DNA from 3 places in the Dehalobacter sp. DCM genome. Region 2 is predicted to be linked to each of the others. Evidence: riboswitches for the same ligand, from Rfam matches in the RefSeq annotation. Region 2 holds a riboswitch; each other region holds the start of a gene.
What was found. Region 2 has a riboswitch for cobalamin ahead of LPY66_RS16365 (sodium:solute symporter family protein). Riboswitches for the same ligand answer to the same signal wherever they lie in the genome.
Positions count from the first base shown of each region.

Region 1: another riboswitch for cobalamin. It lies ahead of LPY66_RS08585 (ABC transporter ATP-binding protein); the one in region 2 lies ahead of LPY66_RS16365 (sodium:solute symporter family protein).
Region 3: another riboswitch for cobalamin. It lies ahead of LPY66_RS11240 (cobyrinate a,c-diamide synthase); the one in region 2 lies ahead of LPY66_RS16365 (sodium:solute symporter family protein).

Region 1 covers NZ_CP092282.1:1,829,643-1,839,934, reverse strand. Annotated here, with positions in the region: gene LPY66_RS08615 (UbiX family flavin prenyltransferase) at 1-233, opposite strand, end outside; gene LPY66_RS08610 (hydantoinase B/oxoprolinase family protein) at 338-2,080, opposite strand; gene LPY66_RS08605 (hydantoinase/oxoprolinase family protein) at 2,166-4,241, opposite strand; gene LPY66_RS08600 (UbiD family decarboxylase) at 4,273-5,640, opposite strand; gene LPY66_RS08595 (hypothetical protein) at 5,684-6,220, opposite strand; gene LPY66_RS08590 (energy-coupling factor transporter transmembrane component T family protein) at 6,295-7,017, opposite strand; gene LPY66_RS08585 (ABC transporter ATP-binding protein) at 7,014-8,549, opposite strand; cobalamin riboswitch at 8,751-8,930, opposite strand; gene asnB (asparagine synthase (glutamine-hydrolyzing)) at 9,153-10,292, shown strand, end outside.
Region 2 covers NZ_CP092282.1:3,513,887-3,523,685, forward strand. Annotated here, with positions in the region: gene LPY66_RS16340 (hypothetical protein) at 1-720, opposite strand, end outside; gene LPY66_RS16345 (HD domain-containing protein) at 784-3,009, opposite strand; gene LPY66_RS16350 (superoxide dismutase) at 3,225-3,824, shown strand; gene LPY66_RS16355 (glycine/sarcosine/betaine reductase component B subunit) at 4,012-5,304, opposite strand; gene LPY66_RS16360 (glycine/betaine/sarcosine/D-proline family reductase selenoprotein B) at 5,315-6,622, opposite strand; gene LPY66_RS16365 (sodium:solute symporter family protein) at 6,641-8,101, opposite strand; cobalamin riboswitch at 8,347-8,522, opposite strand; gene grdC (glycine/sarcosine/betaine reductase complex component C subunit beta) at 8,586-9,799, opposite strand, start outside.
Region 3 covers NZ_CP092282.1:2,430,388-2,440,679, forward strand. Annotated here, with positions in the region: gene LPY66_RS11230 (ABC transporter permease) at 1-687, opposite strand, end outside; gene LPY66_RS11235 (ABC transporter ATP-binding protein) at 737-1,711, opposite strand; cobalamin riboswitch at 1,877-2,050, shown strand; gene LPY66_RS11240 (cobyrinate a,c-diamide synthase) at 2,232-3,620, shown strand; gene LPY66_RS11245 (bifunctional adenosylcobinamide kinase/adenosylcobinamide-phosphate guanylyltransferase) at 3,651-4,205, shown strand; gene cobS (adenosylcobinamide-GDP ribazoletransferase) at 4,186-4,962, shown strand; gene LPY66_RS11255 (bifunctional adenosylcobinamide kinase/adenosylcobinamide-phosphate guanylyltransferase) at 4,959-5,354, shown strand; gene LPY66_RS11260 (histidine phosphatase family protein) at 5,347-6,000, shown strand; gene cbiB (adenosylcobinamide-phosphate synthase CbiB) at 6,035-7,003, shown strand; gene LPY66_RS11270 (pyridoxal phosphate-dependent aminotransferase) at 7,073-8,158, shown strand; gene LPY66_RS11275 (alkaline phosphatase family protein) at 8,130-9,284, shown strand; gene LPY66_RS11280 (cobyric acid synthase) at 9,317-10,292, shown strand, end outside.

The DNA.
Region 1 (10,292 bases), 1.7 Mb from region 2:
TCGATTCCGTAGGAACCGCTGGAAACTGCGGCAGCTAAGTCGTCATTATCATAGACCTGATCGGCTAAGGCGTGAACATAGTCGACAGTAACGTCAGTCTCGATCAGGAGTGTTTCTTTCGCCCACCGACTCATAATCAGAGATACATGATGCTCCGTTTTGTTCAGAACTTCCATAAGCCGCACACCGTAGATCAACCCGGTGGCACCGGTCAAAGATATAAGTATTTTCATGATATCCGTCCTTACTTACGCGATATTTATACAGCATCCTTAGGTTCCTTTTTTGTATGGCAACTTTCTATCCAATACGATGAAAAAAGATCTTAGATTTGATTTTATCCATTTCTGAGTTTGTTCCGGAGTTCCTCTGTTTTTTCATCATCAATGCCTGCTGCCGTGATGATAACACCATAACTGTCCCTGGCTGTTTTTACCGTGATGATTTCATCCAAAACATCCTGATAAACCATTTCAGCAGGTCGGTTGAGCGGATTTCCCCATCCGCCGCCGCCACTGGAGTTCAAAATGACGTGATCCCCTTTGGCAACACGACGCGGCGCTTCTTTACTGGCCATTGTTTTCTTATTTCCCCTATGGACAAAAATACCTTTATTTAAACTTCCCTTATGCCCGCCGTTTAACCCATAGGGTGCAAATTTCATCCCATCTCCGAAATTGACGATATGGCTACCCTCATCGTATAACTCAAAGGCATAGCGCATCCCCGCGCCGCCCCGGTATTCACCGGCACCGGCTGTATTCGTTTCCATCTCGTGATAAAGCGTCACGTGGGGATATTGCATTTCGTTCGACTCGATATTTGGCGTTTTAACGCCGCCAAAATTAGACATCGCTGACATATAGGGTTTTCCGTCCCTGCCATCCATGGCACCGCCGCTCCCTGTGGAGCAAAAGGAAAATCCGACATAATAGCGGTTATTTCTTGGGTCCGTACCGTAGAAGGAGGGACCGGTATAGCGGCCGTATCCTGCCGGAACCTTACCGGGAACAGCCTGATCCAAAGCCTTAAAAATAGTGCCGATAATCTCACTGGCCGGGGTTAAGGTACATAAGGTCATGGGGGCCGGTTCATACGGATTAACTAAAGACCCTTTGGGCAAATGGACGTCGATACACCGAAAGGCGCCGCCATTTCTTGGGATATCCGGACCTAAAAACCAGAGCACAGCAATGCCTGCGGCGGTGGTGGCGGTGACAACGGAGGTATTGATAAACCCTTTAACTTGGCTGTCCGTTCCTTCAAAATCAACCAACAGGCGGTCTCCCTTTATCCTAACGGCAATCTCAATTTTAACCGGTTCCTCCTGAAACCCATCATCATCAATGTACTCTATGGCACGATAGATGCCGTCTGGAATTTCTCTGATCCTTTTTCGGGTGAGTATTTCGGTCTGTTCTAACGTTTCAGCAATCGCTTTGTTCACAATGGCTGGTGTATAAGCTTCGACCATTTCATAAATCCGTTTGACAGCGACTTTATTGGCACCGATCTGAGCCAGAAGATCACTTTTGAGCATGTTCGGATTTCGCGTATTGATCAGAATCAAGTCTAAAACGTCATTAATAATTTCGTTATGACGCATTAGCTTGGTGGGGGGGATTCGTATCCCTTCCTGAAATATCTCCGTTGCTTTGGGGTTATAGCTGCCGGCTGTTGACCCGCCGACATCCCCGTGATGGGCACGGCTGACGCAGAAGAACATCAGATTATCTTTAAAAAAGACGGGCGTAATGATGCCAATATCCGGAAGGTGATTACCGCCGTCATAGGGGTCATTAATGATAAAAACATCCCCGTTGGTGATATTTCCCTGATATTTTTTTAAAACCGATTTGACGCTGAAGGACCCTGCCGTTGCTAAAATGGGGATGCCGCTTAACTGGGAAACTAACTCACCGTCCCGATCACAGATACAACAGGCAAAATCGCAGGCTTCGGCAAAAATGGGAGAATGAGCGGAATGCTCCAGCGCCAGTCCCATTTCTTTGGTAATACTGTCAAGACGATTCGCTATGACCGTACGGTTAACAATATCGTCGGTCGTTGTTATTGCCATTTATCCATACCTTCTTTTTTGACGCTTTAACGTCGCTTTCTATATTTGAGTTCTCATCTTCGGTTTATCATCAATAGTTTTTCAATCATCCTTTTGTTAACGTTAAAACTCCGGGATAGGTTACTTTACCCTCGTACCCCACAGGAATCAAAACCGTAGTATAGCCAAAGTCTATCAAGGCCGGGCCGGTAATACGCCTTATCCCGTCGCTGACGAATTCACCGGTTAAATTACCGGCATGGCTTAGGGGAACTGAAATTTCCCCTGCCAGTCCGAACGGCTCCCCTGCTACCCGTGCCTTGGCTATGGGAATATTACTCTGGGTAAAGGGGAAAGTATTATTCTCCCTATTTCTTTCAGAGCAGGCTAGGTGGATATTGATAATTTCCCAGTCCTTGTCTTTTTCGGCATATTCATATTTATTAAGATGCGTTTGATGGAAAGCTTCTTCTAAAACGTCTTGGCTGTCCGGGCTAAAAGCGCCCTGCCAGGGTACAGAAATTTCATGGTGCTGCCCGATGTAGCGCATTTCCAGAGTGAGACTGAATTCCTGCTCGCTCTCCGGTACACCTAAACGTCCAAGCTCGCGTTGACCTTCTTCTTGCATCCATGTTATCACTGCATTAATTTTGGCAGGATCCCATTGTTCTTTTTCCATAAAAAAACTCTGAGTGAAATCGCTCCGACGGGCTCCTCCTAACATGCCCCAGGCACAAAAGACAGGTCCTGTAAACGGAAGCAATACTTCTTTCATATGGAGAGCAGTCATCATATTCGCCGCAAATAGAGGAAAAGCGCCTCCGGCACCGATTAAGGCATATTTTCTGGGATCGTGGCCTTTTTGCACCGTAACCAGACGCACGGCATCCGCCATCATTTCGGCGGCAATGCGGTAAATAATAGTCGCTCCTTCGATAGTCGTTACATTTAACGGTTCTGCCACATTAACGCGAATCGCCTCTTCGGCGAGGCGTTTGTCCAAACGAAGGCTGCCCCCTAAGAAGGTCTCTGCATTGATCAACCCTAAAGCAACCAGTGCATCGGTGACAGTGGGTTCGGTTCCGCCTAAACCATAACACGCCGGTCCAGGCACTGAACCGGCAGAATCCGGTCCCACCAGAATTCTTCCGCTTTCATCGACACGGGCAATACTGCCCCCGCCGGCTCCGATCGACGTAATGTCGACAGTTGGAATCGTTAAGGGGTAGCCTGCAATTTCCGATTGGGGAAGAAGCCGGTGATCATCACCGGCGACAAAAACATCAAAACTGGTACCTCCCATATCGGCTAAGACCGTATAAGGATTGTTCATTATTTTACCAAGAGCAAGGCTGCCGCAAGCACCGCCGGCGGGTCCGGAAAGCAGCGTTTTGACAGCATAGCCGGACAGGACATCCGTATCACTTAAACCACCGCTGTTCATCATAACATGAATCGGTTTTTGCCAGCCATAGACAGCGAGTTCTTGCTTGACAACCTTTAGATAATCGGCAAGAACCGGTGTCAGATAAGCATTGAGTACCGTGGTGGATGTTCTTTCATATTCTCTGACTTTTGGCGCCACTTCCGAGGAAAGAGTGACAAAAACAGCGGGAAGTTCTTCTTTAATAATTTCAGCTGTTCTTTTTTCATGTTCCGGATTGAGAAATGAAAACAGATAGCAGACCGCAATGCTTTGCACCCCGTACGTCCTGCATTTGGCACAGGCTTTCCTTACCGCGCTTTCATCCAATTCCCTGATGATCTTCCCCTGATAGTCCATCCGTTGGGTGATGCCCAGGCGCAGTCTGCGTGGAACCAATACCTCCGGCATATCTGCCCTCAGATCCCATTGATTTTCCAATTGGGAACGGCGTATTTCCAGCGCGTCCCGGAACCCCTCCGTGGTAAAAAGCGCGGTGACAGCACCTTTTTTTTCTAACAGGGCGTTTAACGCCAGCGTGGTGCCGTGAATGATCTGGTCTGTTTCAGCAAGCAGTGTTCTTAAATTGGTGTGCCAGGCTGCCGCCATTTTTCCCAGCCCAGCAATGATCCCTTGAGCAGGATTTTCATGGTGGGTTGGATTCTTTACAACAATCGTTTTGTATTGGCTCGATTGCAACGTGCCGGCGGCCGTATAGTCGGTGAAGGTACCTCCCGTATCGATGGCAATCTTGATCATAGTGTCATCCCTTGCTTTATTGATTTAACTCTTATTGTGTATAGGGTAAGAGCCGCTGTACCGCTTTGATGACGTCATCATCCATTTCGATTTTGGGGGCGAAGCCACTGAGAGGCTTTGTCGCATCAATCCCCATTTTGGAAGTACGGCTTAATTCATCGGTTGAGGGGTCAAGGGTTACGCCCATTCCCAAATGCTGAGGCAGAATCGAAACGCCTTTGTCCGCTTGCAGCCGTGTCGCCAGTGCCCATAGCACTTCCTCTTCGTTAAAAACATCCACATCGTCATCCACCACAACGACCATTTTGATATTGTGATCGACGGCAAAGGCTGCAAAAATAGCCTGTTGAGGCTGCCCTTCAGCAATTTTTTTCATCGAAATATAGCAATGAAAGAGTCCGCACGCTGAAAATGGGGCATGAACCGCTTTAATATTGGGCAACGTTTGATGCAGGGCGTTTAAGACATCGCCTTCGCGTTGAATGGCGACAACGCTAATATGTTCGCTGCTCATCCCGGGTGTCAGATCATGATAAACGGCGTTTTGACGGTAGCGAATGGCTTTTACTTTAAAGACATTCTCCGTACTCCGATAACAGGCGTAATTGGTAAATTCAGCAAAAGGCCCTTCTTGTTCCCGTACATCGGCTAGGATCTCACCTTCCAGGACGATTTCCGCATAGGCCGGGACCTGTAAATCGACGGTGGCGCAGGGGGCAACTTCTAATGGTTCGCCGAAAAGCCCGGCAATAGCCCCATATTTCCCCTGATCATAGGGAACCAGCGCCATAGATCCCAGGGCGATATTGGGATGAACGCCGATGACGATGGCGGCTTCCAGACTCTTCCCTTTTTCTTCGCTTCTTCGGAAATATTCCCAGAGTCTTTGACGGGAATGTAGTGAAATCCCCAATGTATTTTTATTTTTTAACTGCATGCGATGAAAGCCCAGCGTTTCCACTCCGCTCTCAGGATCTTTGGCGACACACAGACCGGAGGTCACGTAGGGCCCGGCATCGATTGGAAAGTGTACCGGGATCGGCAGCTTATACAGATCGATGGCGTCGCCGGTGAGACAATGGGCGGCAAACGGTGGTTCATTGATGACTCTGACCTCTTCGATTCGGTTTTTGATCCGTTTGGCATACGTTTCCGATATTTTGGAAGCCTCGACGCCGAGACCTTTGGCTAAACGCTCACGGGTACTTAAAATACTGGTCACTACCGGAAACGTACTGTTTGCGACTTTATTAAAAACGATGACCGGGTAGCGGTGCTGTTTTTCCAATTCCATAACGAGCGTACTGATTTCATACTCTCGATTGACTTCCTCGGGGATATACTTGACTTCACCGGCCTGTTCAAGCTGCTGAAGAAAATCTCTTAAGTCCTGACTCATAGGCATACCTCGTATTCTGTTGAATTAGTTTATATCGTCTGAATTATCGAACCAATCCTGACTTTTTAATACTGTCATAAACCACTTTCGTGATGATCGTTGACAACGGCCAGCAAACAGCAATTACGATCAGGGATTCCACGACAGCAACCTTGACCGGCACGCCGAATATGATTACCAAGCCAATGCCAACACAGATGTTCCCTAGAACATTGCAGAGAAACATGGCAAGAATATGATGCCACCATTTTTCCATCGAACATCTCGCTGCGACAAACGATACGGCGAGCGACCCAATTGCATTGGCGAAAATAAAGGCGATCCAGAGCGGACTGTACCATATGGAAATCACGGCTTCAACCTCTCCGGCAATGATACCGGCCGGCTGTTTATAAAGCAGAACAATGAGTGCCGTAAAGGATGCCCAGACCGTACCATTAATTAAATACATCCCTGCCTTTCCTGTAGGCAAAAGGTTATCCAGGAATCCGGTGGCCTGGCAGGCAATGACAAAGACAATACCCAGTAATACGGATCCTACGAGTGCTTTGGTGTCTGTTCTAAAAAATGTGTTTTTCATGATTTTCCTCCTTGATATTGTAAATAAATTTTTATGGTATGGATGATACACACGAGATATGAGATACGGGGATACTAGATAAAGATAAAGGCCGCAACGCATAGTCCCAAAACGCTCATACTGATGGCTTCCCAACTTCTTAAATGCAGTTGTTTCCTAAATGTCCGCTGTGGGTTTCGGCTATAGCCTTTTAATTCCATCGAAAGCGCAATGTCTGAAGCATGCTGAATGGCACGATACAGCAGCGGCATCAATGTTAGCGGAAGGTTCTTGATTTTATTCACGATGCCCTCAGAAGGAACTCCTCGCACAGACTGGCTTTCCGAAATAGCTTGGTATTCCTTTTTCATCAGCGGCAAAAAGCGGGCAGCTATGACAGTCAGCATCGCATAGCGATAGGGCACGCGCCAAGCGATAAGCATCAATGTCACATCTACAGCCGACGTCCAAGTCATAAACTGAACAGCCGCCAAAGTGACAGCCGCCGTACGAAAAATCCCTAAAGCGGCATATGGCAAGGCTCCCGAATAAACCGAAAGAACTCCCCATTGCCATACAAGCTGTCCTTCCCGGCAGAACAAGAGCTGAATCACCAGGATTTGAGAGGCGACAATCACGATCACCGGCAACAGGATTTTGTATTTTTTCAGATTCTGAGTGAAAGCGCAATCCGTCAGAATAATTAAGGCAATAATTCCGATTGCCATGAGCATATTCCGTGCGGTTAACGCGGTAAGGATCAGCGTAACGCACCAGACGAATTTCAAACGCGGATCAATTTTTTCGATGACGCTCATAAGGCAATACCATCCTCTGGAAAATAAACACTCTGGTGCACATCGAGCCCCAAGTCCATCAAGTCTTCTTTGCAGGAATCCATATCTTTGCTCGGAACATCCAGTACAACGTGGTGCTTCCGCATCACAATGATTCGATTGGTATATTTTTGCACTGCACTGAGATCATGGGTTACGAGAATGATCGTTTTGCCCTGCTCATGCAAGTGGGAGAGCAATTCCATAATCAGGGCGCTTTGTTCCTCATCTAAGCTGGATGTTGGTTCATCTGCGATGATTATCTCCGGGTCGCCAACAATAATCGAGGCAATTGCCAATTTCTGACGCTGACTGCGGCTAAGCTGATGCGGATGACAATCGGCATACTCAGCCAGACCGGTAACCGCTAATATCCTGTCCACCTTTGCTTCAATTTCTTTTTGCGGCAGCCTCCTTGTTTTTAAAATGAAACCGACCTCGTCTTTAACCGTGTTGGCGAATATCTGAAAATCAGGATTTTGAAACAAGAAACCAATTTTACTGCGTAAGGCGGCTAAATTCTTCTTGGTCAAAGCCTGGTTGAACATCACGATTGACCCTTTATCCGGCATGAGCAAGCCTTCCATCAACTTGAGCAATGTCGTTTTGCCTGACCCATTCAGGCCCACTAACCCAATAAAATCCCCGCGGGAGACGGCTAAATTAATGTTTTCACAGCCAAGAAAGACTCCTTTATAGGTAAAGGATAGGTCCTTGACCTCGATTATCTTTTCTTCCGATAGATTGTTTTGAGGTTTAAACTGCGATACCAAACGGTTTGTCGTTTTCCAGACCGCCTTATTTTGCAGCTGCTGCAGGTATTCATGCGGTTTGTATTCCGCCTTGACTGTCCCGTCGGCCACGATCAGAACACGATTGGCATAGGGGAGAATATCGCGGGCCCGATCCATTACCATGATCACCGTGACACCTTTTTCCTTGTTTAAATAGCCAAGATACGCATAAAGATCCTTCTTCCCCTGACTATCAAGTTCTGCCGTCGGTTGATCTAAAACAAGAATAGGAGTTTCCATTGCCAGAACGCTGGCGAATACGACGCGTTGGGCTTGCCCGCCGGACAATTCATCCGTCTTACGATCATGAAAATCCGTTAACCCTACAAATTCAAGGTAATGATGCGTTCTCCTGGTTATCTCTTCCCAGGAAAGATTCATATTGGCAATACCGAAAGCGACCTCTTCCCCCACACTGATGCTGATCATTTGATTTTGAGGTTCCTGCATCATATAACCGATATAATCGCACATCCCCGATAATGGGATCTCTTGGGTGTCTCGTCCCATTACCCTGCTGGAACCGTTTATTTCCCCGTTGAAAAACTTAACTGCAGCCCCCGTGATGCAATGAAGCAACATGGATTTGCCTGAGGCGACTTCACCGGTAATGGCAACAAAGTCTCCTTTCTGGATCGTAAGATCAATATCTTTCAGAACAATCTTCGTTGCCGGCGGAAAAGTCAACGCTTTGATTTTTAGCTGTACTGCAGGTTCCATGACATTTAACCTCCACTGTCTACTGTGAGTACCGACAATCGCCGCTCCTAGCCATCCGTGGCTTCGCGGCATAAGTCCCTCCATGGACAATCGCCGCTCCTAGCCATCCGTGGCTTCACGGCATAAGTCCCTCCATGGACAAATAAAAAAAGTTCCAGCTTTAAGGGTCTACCCTAAAACTGAAACTTTACCATCGTTTCAAATTAATCAACTTTAACGGCAGGTCTTCTGACTCATAGTTTTAACCGATGACTGCGCCTTCCCAATTTCTCAGTGGCCTATTGCAGTGATCACAACTATTCACAGCGGTGGGTCCGTCCAGGATTTGCACCTGATTCCCTATTCTTCTCTATAAGAGACACCGGTAAAAGATATTAATGATAGATTTATTTTATAGGAAATTGAATAAAAGTCAAGACATTAGGCAGATTTAAAATGGTTTTTTTCATCCTTTCAATCATTATGGTTCCTGCTGCAACATATGGCGTTCGAAATACAATATACATACAAATTTTCGGTTCCAAACCGGCAGCGTATCATCATACATTACTATAGATGATAAACATTATCAATAAAGCTTAAAAGAATGAGGAGATGACAGTAATGTGCGGTATTGTTGGGTGGCTGGACTGGGATCGTGATCTGTCCGAGTCCGGAGTAATTATTAATGCCATGGTGGATACGCTAGTTCCCCGAGGTCCTGACGCCAGGGGAATGTACTTAAGGACCCCTATCGCATTTGGGCACAGCCGATTGGCCGTAGTCGACATCATCGGCGGTCAGCAGCCCATGGTCCGTTTTCGGGATGGCTGGGAATATGTCATCACATATAACGGAGAGCTGTATAATACAGAGGAAATTCGGCGGGAGCTTGTACTTAAAGGCTATTCACCGCAAGGGCATTCGGATACAGAGATCCTTCTTTTGTCTTATATGGAATGGGGGGAAGCCTGTGTTGATAAACTCAATGGCATTTTTGCCTTTGGTATATGGGACAGCCGGAGAGAAACTCTCTTCATCGCCAGGGATAGAATGGGAGTCAAACCCCTATTTTACTTTCAGAAAAACAATTCCTTCCTATTTGCCTCCGAGCTGAAGGCCCTCCTGGCTCATCCTGATATTCCCGCCGAACTTGATAACGAAGGCCTGGCCGAACTTTTTATGATCGGACCGGCCCGGACTCCCGGACATGGGGTCATTCGAAATATCAACGAAGTCAAACCGGGCTGCGCGATGAAGCTTGAACGGGGCAACGTATCCTCCTGGGCCTATTGGTCGTTAAAAAACGAACCGCACACCGACGATTTGGCGACCACAATCGTGAAGGTCCGTCATCTTGTTTCGGATGCCGTCTCCCGCCAATTGGTCTCCGATGTTCCGTTGGGCACCTTACTGTCCGGCGGGCTGGATTCCAGCATTATTACAGCGATTGCCGCGAAGACATACCGTGATCAAGGACGATCCCTGCCCACATTTTCAATCGATTATACCGGCAATCAACGCTTTTTTAAAGCGAACGATTTTCAACCGGACCCGGACGCGCCATGGGTGGAAAAGATGGTGGGTTACATGCAAACCGATCACCATGGTCTTTTCTTAGACCCCTCCGAACTGATCGATGCTTTGGATGACGCGACCCACGCGAGAGACCTGCCGGGTATGGCCGATATTGACTCTTCACTGCTTTTGTTCAGCCGAAAAATCAAAGACACGGTGACTGTAGGTCTTTCCGGAGAATGTGCT
Region 2 (9,799 bases):
ACTCCAATCGGTACTGGCACAGACGTGGATTCCGGCAAGACCATCCGCTTGATGAATCGCGTCGATCAACACATTCAGTTCTGCCGTGATTTGTTGTTTGTGCACCGAGTTCGCTCGTTTGCCGGAAAACGCATATAAACCGGGTTCATCTATAAAGAGAATGACTTGTCTTCCGAATGGGCTTAAGGTCTTAGTCTGCCAGTAGGCTTGCAATGCAAGGGATTTGACGATGATATCCCGTAATTCAGCGGAGTAGTAGGCCGATTGATGAGCCGAGTCTGTAATTTGCGTGGCCAACGTGATCGGCCCGGTAATTTGCCCTTTAGTATAAAGCGGCTCTCCCAGCTCTCCTCTTTGGCCCTTGCGGATAAAGTCATAGAATCCCTGTGCGGCATCTTCCGGAATTGCAAAAAAATCCAAAGCATCCGGATTGCCCGCTTTAATTGCGTTAACGCGTTGATAAAAATTCGCCACAGCGTTCTGCCAATGATCTTCCAAAGGATCAAAGAACAGTTTTCCTTCTATGTCCGTCACCAACCCCGAATTAATCAGCGGAAACGCATACTGCTTCACCATCGTATCCTGAGCATTGCGGTGAGGCAGTTGGGGCCAATGCGGGGTCTGAGGCATTGTCTCCCGAATAAGAGTAATTGCACTTTCTGTATCGGCATGCGGCAGACTGCCGATTGCAAGCGGCAGCATTCCAATATTTTTTCTCATAGTCATTCCCCAAAAATCAAAATTATGCTTATTATTGTAGCATGAATTCCTTAGTGACAATACTTATTCGTCCATACTCATCAGTCTTCTAGTAAATGTGTTAATACTTTCAAACCGGGTTTGGACGGTTTTTTCTTCACTGCAATAACAGCCGAGATCACTGATCACATAATCAACACTGCCTATACCAATTGAATCTTCCCTTGGGTTGTAAAATAACAAACTGTCATTAACCTTTCGCATCTCGTCGAACGTTTGAAACCAAATATGATCCCGGGTAGAGATATTTTCCGGGCGTAAGAAACGATAACCGCTGGTTTCGGCCGGTTGCCGATCTCGGAACGTATCCGGATGGTCGCCGTAGATCCGCATGTCCGGATGAGATTCGTCCTTTATCTGCTTCGGATCATCATTTTCCTGATGGCTGCACCCGCTTTTTTCAAACTTATCGCTCGTAACTACCAGGACCACTTCCGGAGATACTTTGTTATTGACGTGTTCTTTCAGCTTGATAATGGAATGATGCCCTGCAGAATGCTTGAATTGATCTTTGGTAAACCCGTTGGCACCCATCATAATAAAGTCAATTTCATAGTGTTCCATTACGTTACCGGCAATGATGTCCGGAATTAAAATGACATCGGTAAAGTCCATTTTTATCAACTCATAGGCCAAAGAAAAACCGTCATGAAATAAAACCCCGTTGTTCAGGTTCAATTGCGTCTTGGGTTGCCCATCACAGACAAAAATCCTGAATTGTTCTGAGATTTCTTTTTTCAATTCGGTACTATAGATATTGTACCGTTTACGCTGGGTATCCTTACTGAACTGCTGCGTAATCAGACAGTCCCTAAAACCGCATAGTGCCTGTACCACCAGATTGCTGTAACCAAACAACAGAATATTGTATTTGAATTGGGAGACGTCCCTTTCTTTCGGGAGAACAAAATCCCAAAAAAACAGTCTGGCGGATTCCCGTATTTCGCTTTTTCTTTGGAAATGCAGCTGGTAAAGCGTATTAATTTCGGTGATGAAGGTTGATAAGTTGGCTGGCAAATTTTGATCACATAGCAATTCACAGCGATCGATCAAGTGTTTTAAGCCAATATGACAGGGCCTTTTTTCCAACAAGTTCTGGCGGATTTGGGCAACGAATTTTTTTAGTTCACTCTTGATCTCTTCCTTGGGAATTTTGGATACTTGGGTGGCTTTGGTGTGCTCTTTGAGGTAATAGCCGGACATATTTGCGATGGACATGAGCACCATTTCAATCAGATTCGAAGCGCTTGGATTGCGCAAAATATTATAATTGATAACCATGCTGAGCAGATCATTAAGCAGCTGCCGTTCGATGTAGTCCGTCACCCTTTCCGCCTGAATATCCAGATAATACGCGAGACCGCCTTTGGCCAGGATATGCATCACACTGGCTAATTCGGTGTGAAGATCGTTCATGACATCCTTGATAATAAACTCGATCTTTTCTAAAACCCAGGTCGGATCATCGACATTCCTTTCTTTGAGCTGTTCCAGCGTTGGGATTCGGAAGCTGACAGTGATTCTGTGTTTTTCTTCATCGATAATGACACCCAGCACCAATTTGCTTTTGATCCAATGCATTTTTAATTCCGAAGGGATATCATAGGCCAGACATATTGCGTACCCATAATCGGGCGCCCGTGACGAATCGATATGTAAGGCATCGGCCAGCCGCAGAAAGGCCGCCAGTAGCTGGACATGATACGCCTCATAACGGATCGGCAGTGTACGGGCACACTCATTGATATCCTCGCGTTTGCGGTGATAACGACAGATCTTGCCGATAATCTCCTTATCTTCCGTATGGTTGGTGTTATTTAATTTATGCTCAAGCCCGCACCGGTCATAATACTCGTAAATGTATTTCTCCGAAGTCAGATGGTGCCGGTCTCGGATTTCTGAATCGGTTAGTTCGATTTGATCTTTATCCGTATTGAATTCGTTGGCCACGGAACGCAGCATCCCAATATCATGCAGCCAGGCCGAAGCCAATAAATAGAAACGTTCCTCTTCCTTTAGTTCAGCAAAACGCGGTATCAACTTCATAATCAAACTCTCAACCGCCCTGCAGTGTTCAGGCCCATGGGTGGTATAAAAAGGCAAAGGCTTTTCGTTGGGAGCATTCCACATTTTCTCAACTCTTTTGCGAATCTTAGCAAGACAATCCTGATGTTCCTTGCACAGAAAATCTTCTGCGCGCATCTCATGTTCTGAGCCTCCCCACTTATTCCCTCCCGGATAATCTGACATTTCTGAACCCTCCCCTCAAAGAATATATACTATTATTCGATTAATTCCTTAATATTCCTTTTTCTAAATTATATGGCGGCCAGAAGGCCGCCATAATTGTTTATGCAAAATACTTATTTTAAGCAAAGAGCCTGAATCCGATTGTAAGTTAATATATTAATAACGAAGACGAATTCAGTCCGATAAGAAATGATGCAATGGGGAGGAGCGAAAACATGACTTATTATCTACCGGATCTGCCGTATCCTGTGAATGCCCTGGAACCTTGGTATGATGCCGAGACGGTCAGAATCCACCATGATTTCCACCATAAAAGTTATGTAGATGGTTTAAACAAGGCAGAGGAAAAACTGAAAGAAGCTCGGGCAAGCGGTAATTTTGATCTGCTCAAACATTGGGAGCGGGAACTCGCTTTCCATGGCTCAGGATTCATTTTACATAACCTTTTTTGGACTAATATGTCGCCCCATGGCGGGGGAGAGGCTTTTGGTCCTATCGCCCAACATATACCGCTTGATTTTGGATCTTTTGCTGTTTTTAAGAATCAGATGAGTGCAGCAGCGGGATCTGTTGAAGGTTCCGGATGGGCCGTGCTCGTATGGAATCCTTTCCTGCGGAAGCTCGAGATCCTTCAGGTAGAAAAACACCAGGACCTCTGTCTCTGGGGATCATTTCCTTTATTAGTGCTTGATGTTTGGGAGCACGCCTATTATCTGAAGTACCAAAACAGGCGCAAAGAATGGATCAATGCCTGGTGGAATCTGGTGAACTGGAACGATGTGAATTATCACTATCGTTATGCCATAAAAGCCTAAAGCAAAATGTGTGGATAATCCATTGCTGACTTAAATAATAAAAATCAACCGTTCGGTTATTTGAACGGTTGATTTTTGTGTTGGGCGGGTGGATATCCTGCTTTCTTTATTACAGCAGATCTTCAAATGCGCTGATGAGTCCGCCCAGTCATTTCTCGATTCCTTCTGAAATTACTGGGGAAAAGGGTTAATACTCGTCACAACTTAGTCTGGAGAAGCCAAACTCATTTGCAGCTGTGAAATATTCCAGACGATCCACGAGCGCAATCTCATCTCTGGCGGGTAAATAAATTCCTCCCTGTTCGGGACGAATCCTCAGATATTCACCGCCTACTACCCTCTCCATTGCAGGCAAAGTGATCGGAGGATCCCAACTTCCTAAGCTGACGATGGCATTTACTTCCGGCTCACTGTAAAACAATGGGTCGTCAACTCCTTCTGCCCCGCCGTGCTCAAAAGTCATCAATGCGGTCTTGATACCTTTTTCTTCACATCTCTTTAGGCTCAGCATGGTCTCGATAAATGCATTACCATCTCCTTCCCAGGTAGCCACGACGCCATCGGCGTTTAACAACTGTGCTGAAGCGGCAACGAGATTGGCACAGCGTTTTTTGCCTTCCATTTCCTCGAAACGGCCTCTGAATAATACCACTCCGACAAAGTTAAGGGACTTCCCGTGTCTCTGGTACAGTTCCCTGATTAATGGATTATTGGTATGAAACCAAGTCGGCGTTTTCACATTGGGGTGGCTCCAGTTACCGTCGACCACAGCGCCATCCAGGATTTCATTTGGGTGAACGATGACAGGAAGCAACTGATCAAAGCGCATGTTGTAAAAAAAACTGCTTAGGTTAAGTCCCACTGAGTGGACCTGGTAGAGGTAAGCCACTTTGGGAAGACCTTCCTTCGCGCCTTCCAATGTATAGGACGTGATGCTGTCCGGCACCCCGCCGCGCAGAACTTCGCCCAGATACCGGGCTGCCCGGATTCCGGCTAATCTGACCGATTGTTCATATTGTACCTCATCCAACCCCGGTTGTAATTTCAGAATACATACCACATTCATCATCGAACTAAAAGGGGTAATAGGTCCGCCTGGTCCCACCATATCCAGAACACTGTCTCTGACGATGTTTAACCCGCCATGTCTGGTAAGCGGAAATTCACAGGAAGTGAGCACAGCGACTCCTTCCATCCGGTAAGTCGTCCCCTCACCCAGTTGCCCCACCGGGGAGGCCGTTCCTGCATAAGGCGCTACATTCCCGGCCTTGAACCGCGGCTCAACCGCATCGATCACGTGCACAATGCGGGCCTTTTCTCCTGGGAACACGATATCAACATCGGCTTCAGAAAAGGTTTTATCTTCCTGAAGGCAGTCAATCAAAGCTTCACGATTGATTTCTAATATCCCGTTGTGTAAGCAGGTCTGACTGCTGAATTTGACTTGTTCAACTCGAAAAGTACCCATTTCTAATCTCATAATTTACCCCCTAGAGATCGTTTATGACAATTGGTGATGTTCCCAGTTTTTGCTCCAGCGTTTCCAGCGCAGCGGCTAACAACTTGCGGCTGATCTCCTTACCGCCTTGAGCCGGTAACGCCGGATCGCCGCAAGGATGCGGAATCTTTGTACCTGCCACCACCCGATTGGCTCCCACATTGACGGCCAGGGTGTACATGGCGGTAATCACGCATGTCGGAATCCCATTTTTCTCTAATTCTTTGGCGAGCGTTGCACCGCAACGCGTACAGGTCCCTCAGGTCGCAGTCAGGATCACCCCGTCCACGCCTTCCTGCTGCAACTGCCAAGCCATTTCCTGGCCGGCTTTTTGGCTGACGTTGACCGCCGCACCCACACCGGAAGTTGAATAAAACTTACTGTGCAACTGCCCGTATACCCCTTCTGCTTCCATTTCCCGCATCAACTCCACCGGCACAAGAACATTGGGGTCTGCGTTCACGTAAGTTGGTGTATACCCTCCGTGGATGGTCTCGTAGTCCGAGCCGTTCAAAAGCTGTTTTCCGGAAATATCATAGACGCCCCACGTTTCCGCCCCGAAAGAACGAATCCCGTCAGGGTTCCCCCGTGGCACGAGTCCTCCCGTCGTTACAAGCGCGATTTTGGCTGTTTTGAGGTCAGCAACCGGGGGTGCCGGTTCTGCGCTGTCCATCTCCTGGATCGGGAGTTCGGTGAGAAAGGGTTGGCCCTTCAGTTTTGCCTCCAACATATCCACCAATCGCTTCGCTGCATCTTCCTGGCGATAGACCAGTTTTCTGAAGCCGCGAGGGATATACCCTTCTTCACGGGCAGATCCCAAAGGTGTATCGGACGTCATTTTTTGAACCAATGCCGCCATTTTTTTGAGTGCATCTCTCATCCCGGCTGCTTTCCCGGTAGTAGGGACAATGTAAACCGAGCGGCGGTACAGTTCCACCATCGGGTTTTCCACGTACATTCCAGTGATCGCAGGTATCCGTAGCTCCCGAGCCACTGCCTCGCCTATTGCCCCACATGCCTGACCATATCGGCCTGCGTTGAATGCAGGGCCGGCGATGACCATCTCAATACGATGCTCTTTCGCCTTGGCAACCACTTGCTGCAATACTTCCTCTTGATGGCTGTGAAAATAGTTATCCCCGCAAACTGCGACGAGCGTCACCATCAATGATTGATCCAGAAGAGAGCCAAAACCGATTGCCGGTCCAATTGGCTCCTCCATAAAAAGCAGAGAGGTGTCCGCTTTTTCTTCGCCGCCGATCCCGGCAAAGAATTGATTCATATAGTAAAGTATTCGCACGAACCGTCTCCTCCTATTTTAAGCCTTTATTTTTTGAAAATAGGTTTCCTGATATTGCCGGAAATAGCTTTGCTGATTTGCCGGTTTGAGCAAACTCAGGATGATGGACACCGTGAGTACTACGATCAGGGTACCGGGAAGTTCACCAAGGCCGGTGATATCTACCAAAAAATAATGCCACAGGATATAGAGGATGGGCCCTGCAATCGTGCAGAAAAAGGCGGCCTCCCGACTGGCCTTATCCCAGAACAATGCCAGGATCATCGGCACGCCAATCACAATGACAAAAGCACCAAAACCAAAGGCATTGACAATGGTAATCAGAGGGATCTGTATTTCGCTCAGAATAAATGCGATGATTCCGATCACGGCCGTTGCAATCCGCGCAAAGCGCAGCTCTTGTCTTTCTGTCAAACTGACTCCTTTAATCCGGCAGAGAACATCGTGCACGATGCTGGATCCGGCTGCCATCAACAAAGCATCCAAGGTCGTAAAAACAGCCGCGAGTAAACAGAAAATCATCAGCAATCCGACAAATCCAGGCGCTACTTGCGCCAAAAATACAGCGAAGGCTTTATCCGATGTTTCGACGGCGATGCCCAGCGCCCGTGGAATCAAACCAATCAAGACTGCGGCAAACGTCCAATACAGGGAGATGACGACCCCCATAGGAAAAGCTAATCGTGCGGTTTTGCCGTCTTTCATCCCATAAAAAGCCGGAATAATATGCGGACTGCTGAATAAGCCGAACATATAGACAAACGCTAAATTAAACCAGAGCGAACGCGGCATTTCTCCAAAAAAGGTCGTTAAACTGTAGTTTTTCTGCGCCAATAAAGTATCCAGTCCGGAGATACCACCAACCGCTCTCCAACCAACAATAATAGCCGCTGTAACAGCAGTAATCATGATCATGCCCTGGACGACATCCAGATAGGCAATCGCCTTACGGCCACCCAACGAAGAAAAAACAACCAGTACCACACTAAATATGATCAGCGCCCAAAGGTACGGTATCCCCAGATAGCTCTCCAGGGTTAATGCTACCGATCGTAATTGGACGACAAGCATAGGAATGCTGAAAAGAACAATCCAAAATGCGACGATTGGATAAAAGTGTTTGGATCCATACCTTTTCACAAACAATTCCGGTGTCGTAATGGCTTGGATTTTATGGGACACCTCACGAATCTTTGGCGCAATCAGAAACCAACTGATAAATACGCCCAAAGCTGCTCCAAGCTGCCAAGTAGCGCCGCCCCAGCCATACTTGTAAGCCATACCCGCTCCGCCGACAAACAAGCCTGCACTGGTAGCTGCAGTTGCAGCCGTGAAAGCCGAGGTGACAGGCCCTAACATCCGGCCGCCAAAAACGTATCCTTCCAGACTTTTCATACCGCTTCGTCCATAGTAAACCGCCCAGCAGGGCAATACGATAAAAAAGATAAATAAGGCAATGTATTTGCCGATTTCCATCATGAATTCCCCTTTCATTCACTCGTTCTAAATGATGCGTTGCTAGTCAAACTTTTTAAAGAAGCCCTTGCCGAAGATGGATATGCCTATCGCAGCAAAACAAAAAAACAAGATTGTTCCAATAAAAATAGTACTCGCATGCATGTTGATCCCCCCTTTCAAAATAAATGATAAATAAAAAACCCGCATCTCAAACAGAGTGCGGATTTTTCCATCATCCATCACCTAAACCAGCCCGTTCGCGAAGCTGGCATAGAAATTTGCAGGCAGGTCTCCTGGCTTGGATCATTGCGTATTACACCTTCCCCCATCATAACCGGAGTGGTATCTGTATACGCTCCTCTTTACAGTGGCGGGTCCGTCCGGGAATCACACCCGGTTCCCTATTCTCCCCAAAAGGGGCACCTGCAAATATACGAAGTTATTTATATTATTCTGAAGTATTCAATCTGTCTTTAATTGTCCTAATATGATTCTTCCTGGCTTTTCAAACACCGGAATATTTTGGGTTTCTCTGGATGAGCAAGGAAAGAGCGTCGTAAAGGCGCGTGAGTTTTCCCAAAAAAAGGCTCCCTTTCCCTATGATCATCACCTGCTTCACGTTGTCCCTCAGTATTAGTTCCCGCGCAGGCCCAATGTACGGCACTCCTGAAGGAATGTGCCCCTGACTTGGCGCAAAGCCAGGCACTCCAAAGCGGCGGATCTGTTCCTGAATCTCGCTACGATCGATCTCTTTATTTAGCACACCCAAGGAAGCGATCATTTTATAGTTCTTTTCAGCAATATCACCACACCCTGTAGGCTCAAGGATTTCTGGATTCACAAGCTCTGCGGCATAACGATCAATCTCTGATATTTTATAGCCGCCTTTTGTTAAAGGCTCCGCGATAAGGGAACGAAAAACCTGTTGCGGTGAATCGCCACAGCCTACATTCATTCTGCCAATTAGATCCGTACGCAAAATCGGATTGAAACCGTCATCCTTACTGATATGAATGGCAAAGGCTCCTAACATATCCTCCAGGACAGGCATCCCGTGTTTAAGGTGGATTCCTGCATTGAGGCCAAGCTTCGCACAGCAGCCGCCGCCTACGACAATCACGTTTGCAAAGATCCCTGACTGTACGAATGCTGCAGCTTGCAGCAAGGCATGCATTGGGGCTGCACAGAATGCACGCGTATCGGCGCCGCTGGCATTTGAACAGGTGCAGGCTTCGGCAATGGACTTGGCGAAACCACCGCCTCCCTTTTGCCGGATATCTCCACAGGCCTCCTCAGATGCTTCAAAAATATAGTCTACGTCCAGAGGATGAAGGCCAGTATTGTTGAAGAGGAGCTGCAGCGCTGCCGTTGCTGAAGCCTTGGCAATGAGGTTCTCTGCGATCCGTGAGGCGGCTAGGGCAGGATCCGAAATGCTTGCCTTCTGGATACACCCGATGGTACTTCCGTCAAAGGTCAATGGCAAGGCTTCCCTTGTTTGAATCGATTCTGCAATCTCTTCATTAGAAAGTGAATCATTTTGGGCAGAGGATATCCCTTTGAGCATCGATACAGCAGGATGTGCACGAAGTTTTGGGAAGACGGCCTGTTTAAAACCCGTTTCCAAGCACACAAGGCCATTGACGTCAACCGCAGCTAGCAATCCCAAAAATTCATCTTCTGGGAAAATTTCGCCGAAGCGCCCGAAACGCTTCGCATCGG
Region 3 (10,292 bases), 1.1 Mb from region 2:
CTCAACGGCGTGGTAAAGCGGCGTCAGCCACGGCAGGAACTGAACAGCCTGAGGCAGGCCTTCAACCGGGAAAAAGATTCCTGCAAACAGAAACATCGGGGATATGAAAAGGGTAAAGAAATAACCGAAAGAATCATAGTTCGGAGCTATACTGGTCCAAATCAGCGAAAGGTTGGAGAAAATTACCGACATCAGCATTAATGGGATAAATAATAACAGACAAGAGAAAGACTGAGCGATTCCGAACAGCGCCACGACGATAAAGAAGACCGCACCGTAGAGAACTCCCTTAAACGTTCCATAGAGGATTTCACCCATTACGACATCATCCATGCTGACCGGCGTCACGGCCATGCTATAAAAGATTTTCTCGCGTACCATTCGTGTATAGCTGTTATAGGTCATTTCATAGGTGACTGCAAACATAGCGGACGAGGCGATAAGACCGGGTGCCAGATAGTCCAGATAGGAAAGGCCATTGATCTTGGTAATATAGACGCCCAGACCAAACCCCATGGCCCATAGATACAGCAGTGGCTCCAGAAAATTAAACATGATATTGGCTTTCCAGGTCTTTGCGAAAACCTTCAGGTTCCGTAAAAACACTTTGTAGACCAGAGCAAAACTGATATCCGGCTTAAACAGCTGGATAATAATGTCTGTCCATATCGCGCTTGCTTTAAGCATTTGACCCTCCTAAAGCGTCATTAATGACTCTATTATATACTTACCTGCTTTAATTGTTTTCTGTCTCCGAATGGGAACCGGAGAGCGTTTCACCAGTCAGCTTGAGGAAGACGTCTTCCAGATTTGTCGGCCTCAGCCGCTGGTAGCGGACAGGCAAATGGGCCTCGGCTATTTTATGATTCAAGTTTTCTGTTAAAAGTTGGCCCTCATTCGTATACATGACCAGATCATCGCCGATGTGCTGGGAGGTCTTTAACCAGGACTGACCCCACTCCAGGAGTAGAGCTTGGTTTTCCGGATCAATACCTAATTCCAGCGCATAACTCCCGACATGTTTTTGGATCAGATCAACGGGTACACCTTGCTCCAGAATTTTGCCCTGATTAATAATAATCAGACGGTCACAAAGATAACTGGCTTCATCCAGGTAGTGCGTCGTCAGTAGCATTGTGGTTCCGTTTTCTTTCAACTGGCGGAGCCTCTGCCAGACAAGGTGTCGGGCATACGGATCTAAACCGGTGGTCGGTTCATCAAGTATCAGCAGCTCCGGATTATTGATCAAAGCACGGCCAATCGTCAGTCGGCGTTTCATACCGCCGGACAATTCATCAACAACGGCTTTCTTTTTGGTTAAGAGATCCATGAAGGTCAATATCTCTTCTGCCCGTTCTTTGGCAACAGCGCGGGGAAGCCGATAATAGGAAGCATATACCAGAAGATTCTCGATAACCGTTAATTCCGGATCAAGATTATCCTCCTGAGGAACCACACCGATCCGCGTTTTAATCTCTCGCGAATGCAGCGTAATATCCTGATTAAATACGGACAGAGTACCTTCAGTCAACGGCGACAAACCGTAGATCATGCGGGCCAGCGAAGTTTTACCGGCACCATTGGGCCCCAGGAGACCAAAGCATTCACCTTTGCCGACTGAGAAATTTATTCCATCGACAGCTGTGAAATCGCCAAAACGCTTGCTTAATTCTTTGGCCATAATCACGTGATTCTCAGGGCTTTGCTGCATTTATCCATTCCCCCCAAGTGTGATAACGAAAGTTTCTGATTGACCTGGTACTAGATTAACAAAACCTGTCAGGATGTACAAGGCCAGATTCAGTATATTTATAGCATACTTACCATGTATATACAAATTATTGTATCCGCTGGTGGACAGAGATTCTTTCTTTTGATATAATTGATCTGCTTAGGTTGCATTAATGCAATAATAGGGAAACAGGTGAAATGCCTGTACGGTCCCGCCGCCGTATGGTGGAGCAAATTCAAAGTTGCCACTGTTCACAATGGGAAGGCTGAATTTGTACTGAAACCAAGTCGGAAGACCTGCCTGAGCACAATAAGCACTTTTTTCACGGAGGATGAAAGGTGTTGCATACGCAATCTGCAAATCGACCAAGGATTGCAGGGAATGTATATCAACTTCTTTTAGCCGCCGCGCTTAAAGAAGTTTTTCTGTACATAGAAGAACGTGCGTCGCAGAATCGTTTTAGGAGCGACGATCATCAAAAAGGAAAAGAGACGATATCATGATAGCTAAGATCCCCCGTATTATGATTGCTGCTGCTGGCAGCAACAGCGGGAAAACGACCATAACATGTGCTATTTTACAGGCATTTATGAAGAAGGGCCTAACACCCTCTGCGTTTAAATGCGGCCCGGATTTTATTGATCCTATGTTTCATACCGAAGTAATTGGTACAAAATCACGTAATCTGGACTTGTTTCTGCTGCCCGAAGACGTGTGTAAATATTTGCTGGTTAAAAACGCAAGAGAGTCACAAATCGCTGTCCTTGAAGGCGTTATGGGTTATTACGATGGCCTGGGTATCGGAGAAACCACTGCCAGTTCCTATCACTTGGCCGGAGTGACAAAAACACCGGTTATCCTCGTTATTAACTGCGCCGGAGCTGCCCTCTCTATAGCAGCTCAAATCCAGGGTTTTAGCAATTTCCGTCCGAACAGCCGAGTAAAGGGGGTAATCCTTAACAACCTGTCACCGGCGCTCTATCCGTCATATAAATCGATGATTGAACACGAAACGAACATTGCTGTTATCGGATATTTCCCCAAAATGTCAGAATGTTCATTAGAAAGCAGGCATTTAGGCCTGATTACCGCGGCAGAGGTAGAAAACCTTCAGCATAAGCTTGATCTTCTTGCCGACCAGGCTTTAGCATCCGTTGATTTAGACCAGATGATGGAAATAGCCAGGGAAAATGAAGAAATTGATTATTGCGATTATCCCATAGAGAATATTGCCGCGGTGACCCTTGCGGTAGCCAGAGATAAAGCGTTCTGTTTCTATTACCAGGACAGCTTGGAATTGCTGGAGCAAATGGGGGCTCGGATTGAGTATTTCAGCCCGTTGAAGGATGAGATGGTACCCGCGTGTGACGGAATTATCTTAGGAGGCGGTTATCCTGAAATATTCGCCAAGGAATTAGCTGAGAACAAAACAATGCTGCAGCAGATCCGTAATTTATTGGACAAAGAGACGCCGTGTATCGCCGAGTGCGGCGGATTTATGTACCTGTTGGATTCGATAAAGGACAAAGACGGCAATCAGTGTGAAATGGCGGGTTTTCTTAAGGGAAATGCTACGCTGACTGACAGACTGCACCGTTTTGGTTACATTACCTTGACTGCGCAGCACGATAATCTTCTCTGCAAAAAAGGGGAGAGTATCAATGCACATGAATTTCATTACTCGGATTCAACCCTCAACGGCGAGTCGTTTATTGCCGAAAGACCTTCCGGTAAGGCGCAATGGAACTGTATCCATGCCAATGAGCACCTCGCCGTTGGTTATCCGCACATGCATCTTTGGGGGAATACCGATTTTGCTCGCTCGTTCATTGAGCAATGCCGAAAGCATAAGGATATGCAGTTGAATGAAGAATACCCGATTCGATAACGTATTTATTTAAGCAGGTGGTGACTGATAGTGATTGCCTTAGTCAGCGGCGGTGTGGCCAGCGGAAAGTCAGCCATGGCAGAAAATCTTGCCGTTAACCTCAATAAAGGAAGAATTGCCTATATAGCTACTATGACGGTCAGCGACGACGAATGCCGCAATCGGGTCGTCAAACACCGCTTGATGCGTCACGGAAAAGGTTTTGATACCTTTGAGCTCGCTTATCATCTTGCTGAGAGCCCCTCGCAATTTGTCGGCATCGATTGTGCGTTACTGGAAGACTTAGGCAATCTGATTGCCAATGAAATGTATTTTCAGCGACTGAATGCGAAACAAGCGTTTGACCGAATCAGTTCAGATATCCAAACTTTGGCGCAGATCATACCGAACCTGGTTATTGTTACCAATACAATTTTCTCCGACATTACGGACTACGACCCGTTTACGATGGACTATATCTCGGTTCTGGGACAGCTCAACACGATGATCGGAACCAACGCCGATATCGTACTCGAAGCCGTTTGTTCTATTCCTGTTATACATAAAGGAAAGAAGGATTTGCCCCATGTTAAAGACCTTATTTGAATCCTTTGTTGCCGCTTTTTCCATGTACTCCAAATTACCGATGCCGCAAATCAGTTGGAACGATAAAAACATGCGCTATTCCTTTGTCTTTTTTCCATTTGTCGGTATAGTTATCGCTTTGATCCTAGCGGCTCTCCTCGCTGTCTGCAATTATTATTACTTTAGTCCGGCTTTGTTTTCCGCTTTTGCTGTATTGATGACTGTGCTCATTACCGGTGGGATCCATCTGGATGGTTATTGCGATACGATCGATGCGTTAAATTCACATAAAGACAGGGAAGAGAAACTGCGCATCTTGAAAGACCCGAATGTCGGTGCGTTTGCGCTCATTTATACGGCCGCGTTGCTTCTCGTTCAGTTTGCGGCGTGGTATGAGATTTTCTTAACTCAGCATTTATTATTTATCGTCTTTATTAGTTTTTTCCTTTCACGTTCGATAGGCGCTATGGTCGTTGTTGCATTTCCCTGTGCCCGGACGACCGGACTGGCTTCAATTTTTGCTGACTATGCATCGAAGAAGGCGCTGCGGATCATACTCGCTGTGTTTATCCTCTTCTGTGCTTGCGCCATGGTGTATATTAATGTTATTGCGGCCATTTTTGCGCTCCTTTTTGTCATGATTTCTTTCCTCTGGTTTTATCGGATGATGAAGAGAGAGTTTGGGGGAATTACGGGTGATTTGGCTGGGTTTTACATTGTAATTTGCGAAACCGGAATTCTGACGATTGCTGCTGTTTTAGGAGGTATTTTGCCATGATTCTGATTATCGGAGGAAACAGTCAGGGTAAACTGGCCTGCGCACTGCGTCTGCTTCCTATCCAAGCCGACGATATTAGCGACGGTGAAGTCTGCCGTATCGAAGAGGCATTCCAACGCAAAGTCATCAATCATTTTCACCATCTAGTCAAACGTTTGCGGGAAAGCGGCATTGACCCGCAGCCGTTCATCATGGAAGGCATTGCCAAAAACCCGGCAATCGTTGTCATCAGTGATGAATTAAGTTCAGCCGTAGTGCCGATCGTCCGTGAAAGCCGGGAGCTTCAGGAAGCCGTCGGACGTATTCTATGTCAACTGGCACAACAAGCCGATCGGGTCTACCGTGTCTTTTGCGGGATCCCGTCCTGTATCAAGGGTGATGCCAATGGATAATAATCACCTATACCACCTTTATTTGATCCGGCATGCTAAAACTGAAGGAAATATCGCGAGACGTTATATTGGCAGAACCAATGAACCACTCTGTGCTCAAGGGATTGCGGAACTTCAAGCTAAGATTGATGCTAAAGTTTATCCGCTTGTCGAATATGTGTTTTCCAGTCCGATGATCCGTTGCGACCAAACCAGAGGATTGATCTATCCTGACGCTCCGTTTTCTATTGTCGAGGCATTTGCTGAATACAACTTTGGATTTTTTGAGAATAAAGCATACGATGAGCTGAAAGATACCCCGGAATACCAATGCTGGTTGGACAGTGAGGGAAAGGGAAAGATACCCGGTGGGGAAAGTGCCGATGAATTTAAAGCCCGTTGCCTCGACGGCTTTACCAAGGTAATGGCAACAATTGAAACTGCGGGGATCCGTCATATCGCCCTCATTATTCACGGCGGCACCATCATGGCGTTATTGGAAGCCTATTCTCCGGAAAGCGTTGACTTCTATCATTGGCAGGTTAAAAACGGTGAAGGCTATCACCTGATCATCGATCCACTGTCTTGGAATAAAACCCATAAAGCACAGTCCGTAACAAAACTGGGAATTAATGAAAAAAGTGCTGTAAATACACATGAAATTTAGTAATATATGGAATAGGATGACGTGGTAATAAAGAATGCTGACATTACTGACTTTGTTTACAGGCTACCTACTTGATTTAATACTGGGAGATCCCCATTGGCTACCGCATCCAATCCGTTTGATCGGCCGGATGATTTCCGGCGGTGAGCGGGTGTTGCGTCGGCTAAGCTGCGGCTCCGACCGCAACCAATATGTTTATGGGATTATTCTAACGGTTGGTGTCGTGGGTATATCCTTTCTTGTCCCTCTTCTTCTGCTTATGTTGCTGAAGTCGATCAGTCCGCTGCTGGGATTTGCGGCGGAGGCGATCATGTGTTATCAGATTCTGGCAACACGGGCACTACGGGATGAAAGCATGAAAGTGTATGCGGAGCTGATGAAGAATGATCTCGCCGAAGCCAGGAAAAAGTTATCCTGGATCGTCGGCAGGGATACCGAAAATTTGAATGCACCGCAAGTTGCCAAAGGTGCTGTCGAAACAGTCGCTGAAAATCTGTCCGACGGTGTGATCGCTCCCATGATCTTCATACTGTTCGGCGGTGCACCCTTAGGTTTTCTCTATAAGGCGATCAACACATTGGATTCGATGATTGGCTATAAGAATGATAAATACCTCTATTTTGGCAGGTTTGCTGCAAAGCTGGATGACGTGGCCAATTATTTGCCAGCTCGGATTTCAGCCTATCTCATGTTGGCCGCGGTCTGGCTGATTCGGATGGATTTTCCAAATGCCCTGAGGATCTATCGGCGTGACCGCCACAATCATTCCAGTCCGAATTCAGCACATACAGAAGCTGTATGTGCCGGAGCTTTAAATATTCAACTCGCTGGCAGTAATTATTATTTTGGGAAACTTGTCGTCAAACCGACGATTGGGGATCCTATCCGTGACATCGAAGCGGAGGATATCCCCCGTGCTAATCGTCTGATGATAACCACATCGCTTGTCGGTCTGGTCATCGGGTCGATAGTAAGGATTGGGATCGTTTGCTGGATGCGATGACTGATCATATTTACCCGGATGCTGGGATTGAGAAAATTCCAATACGATGAAGGCAGGTAAACAAGCGATATGTATGAATACAGCCACGGCGGCGATATTTATTCGGTCAGAAAACAAACAGGGCGGGACGATATCCTGGATTACTCCTCCAATGTGAATCCGCTGGGCCTTCCTGAAGCCGTTAAACGCGCTGTGCTTCAATCATTGGATGAATGCGTTAATTATCCGGATCCATTTTGTCGGGAGCTGATCGCGGCTTTGGCAGAGTATGAAAACGTCGATCACACGGTTATCTTAGCGGCCAATGGCGCTGCGGAGATCATCTTTCGATTGGTTCTGGCCTTAAAACCACAAAAAGCGCTGCTTTTTGCCCCGACATTCTCAGATTATGAAAAAGCGCTGCATACCGTGGATTGTTCAATCGACTATTATTCCTTGCTGGAAGCCAATCATTTTTCAGTAACGGAAGCGATACTGAATCAGATTAACAATAGTGTGGATATGCTTTTTATCTGCAATCCGAATAACCCGACTGGGCAGCTGTGCTCAAAGGAACTGATGCTTAAAATCATCGCCAAATGCCGGACAACAGGGACAATCGTTGTCGTCGATGAATGCTTTATGGATTTTGTTGAAAACAGCGCGCAATATTCTGTCCAAAGCGCGTTAAAACAAAATGATCATATGCTGATCCTCAAAGCATTTACGAAAATATTTGCGATGCCTGGTTTTCGTCTGGGGTATGTTTTAACAGCAAACATGGCTCTGCTGGAGAAAATCCGAATGGCGGGGCAGGATTGGAGTGTTTCCGCGCCGGCCCAGTTTGCCGGTATCTGTGCATTGCAGGATAAAGATTACCTGCGACGCACCGAGATCCTGATCAAAGACGAAAGGGAATTTCTTATCCGAGAATTAAAACACCTGGGGTTCCAGGTGTTTGGTTCCAGAGCAAATTACATCTTCTTTAAAACGGCTGTTACGAATTTAGCTGCTAAGATGCTGGAAAAAGGCATCATGATACGTTCCTGCGCAAATTATATTAATCTGAGCAATGCCTTCTATCGCATTGCTGTAAAAAACCATGAGGATAATTTAAGACTTATTGCTGCTTTCAGGGATGTGATAAATGATGAAAGCCATCATGGTCATTATTGATGGGCTCGCTGATGAAAAAATGAATGAACTAAACGGGCAGACCACATATGAATCTGCTCACCATCCTAATCTGGACAGATTAGCCGCCGGCGCGGTTACCGGATACTTTGATTCCTGCCCTCAAGGCTATACACCCGAGAGTATGCCGTGTATTCTGAACTTATTGGGTATAGACCCGGTATACTATCCGCAAAGCCGCGCATCGCTTGAGCTTCTGGCAAACGGCTATAAACTTGAAGACGATGAAGTTGTCCTGCGTTGTAATCTTGCTGCTGTGGACAACAGCAATCACTTGATTTCCTTTAACGGCGGGAACCTCACTCACATCGAGATGAAAAAGGCTGTCGAAGCGATCAATGATACCCCCATGGACATCCGGTTGATCCATTTGTCTGATTACCGTAATCTCCTGATTATGAAGAAAAGGTATTTTCAAGCGTTACGATGTAAAAACTACCCGCCTCATGAATATGTGGGGGATAACGTTGACGTCTTACTGGCGGATATCTGTGCCAAGGCACCAATCCTAAAAGAATTTGTATCAGCCGCCATGGAAAAACTAAAGAATTATCGGGAGGATAAGCTAACGTATATCTTATATCCATGGGGTATCTCGGAAAAAAGCAGTCTGCCAACCTTTCAGGAATTATATTCGTTGAACGCCGCTGCAGTATGCGGTACGGAGATCGCTCGGGGTATTGCTATAGCCCTGGGTATGACCCTTGCCAATCCTACCGGGATGACCGGGGACACGGATACGGATCTCATCTTAAAGGCGAAAACAACGTGTGCCATGTTAGATAATCATGATTTCGTCTTTGTTCATATCAATGGTACCGATGAAGCAGCTCATCGCTATGACTTGAGGGAGAAAATCAGTTTCATCGAACGAATCGATCGCGAATTCTTCCGTATAATCTTAGACGAGCTTTCCCCTGATACGCGGATCTATGTCTGTGCCGATCACGGGACAAGTCCGTTAAGTGGTAAACATACAGTTTTGGATGTACCCTATATCATAAAAAAACCCTTCTGGAAAAACGAAATGAGTATAACAACAGCGCCGGGAGCACTGACAGAGCTGAAAGCAGCTGACGTTCTAAATTATTTACTCACTGTCCAATGAATGCACAAATATAAAGATAGCAGGTGATAACAATGGCTAAATCGATTATGGTCCAAGGAACAATGTCTAATGCCGGCAAAAGCCTATTTACAGCCGGTCTATGCCGGATATTTATGCAGGATGGCTATCAAACCGTACCTTTCAAATCACAAAATATGGCTTTGAATTCCTACATCACAAAAGAAGGTCTGGAAATGGGCCGAGCTCAGGTCGTTCAGGCTGAAGCTGCCGGGAAGGAGCCCAGTGTGTTGATGAATCCCATCCTGTTAAAGCCGACAAACGACAAAGGCTCCCAAGTGATTGTCAACGGTGAAGTACTGGGCAATATGAATGCAGCCGACTACTTTAAATATAAATCGAAATTGAAACCGGACATTATGAAAGCGTTTAATAAACTGGACGAGGCCAATGATGTCATTGTGATTGAAGGTGCCGGCAGTCCGGCTGAAATTAACCTGCGTGACGATGATATCGTCAACATGGGTATGGCAAAGATGGCGAAAGCACCTGTATTGCTTGTCGCAGATATTGACCGGGGAGGGGTGTTTGCCTCGATCTTTGGAACGGTCATGCTGCTCGAAGAAGACGAAAGAAAATTGATTAAAGGTATCATTATCAATAAGTTCCGCGGTGATGTCGAAGTCTTAAGGCCCGGACTGCGAATGATTGAAGATAAAGTCCATATCCCTGTTATTGGTGTCGTTCCGTATCTCACTGTCGATATTGAAGATGAGGACAGTCTTTCCGAAAGACTGGATTCGGAACGCACCGTTGAGGCGGTGGATATTGCCGTGATTCGGCTGCCAAGGATGTCTAATTTTACGGATTTTAATGTCTTTGAATTGATCCCGGGCGTTTCCGTCCGTTATGTCAAATCAGAAGCCGAATTGAAGAACCCGGATATGATCATCTTGCCCGGGACGAAAAATACGATGGGGGATCTCAAATGGCTGCGTCAGAATGGTTTAGAAGGTAGAATTAAGAAAATGGCGGCTCAAGGCACGGTCC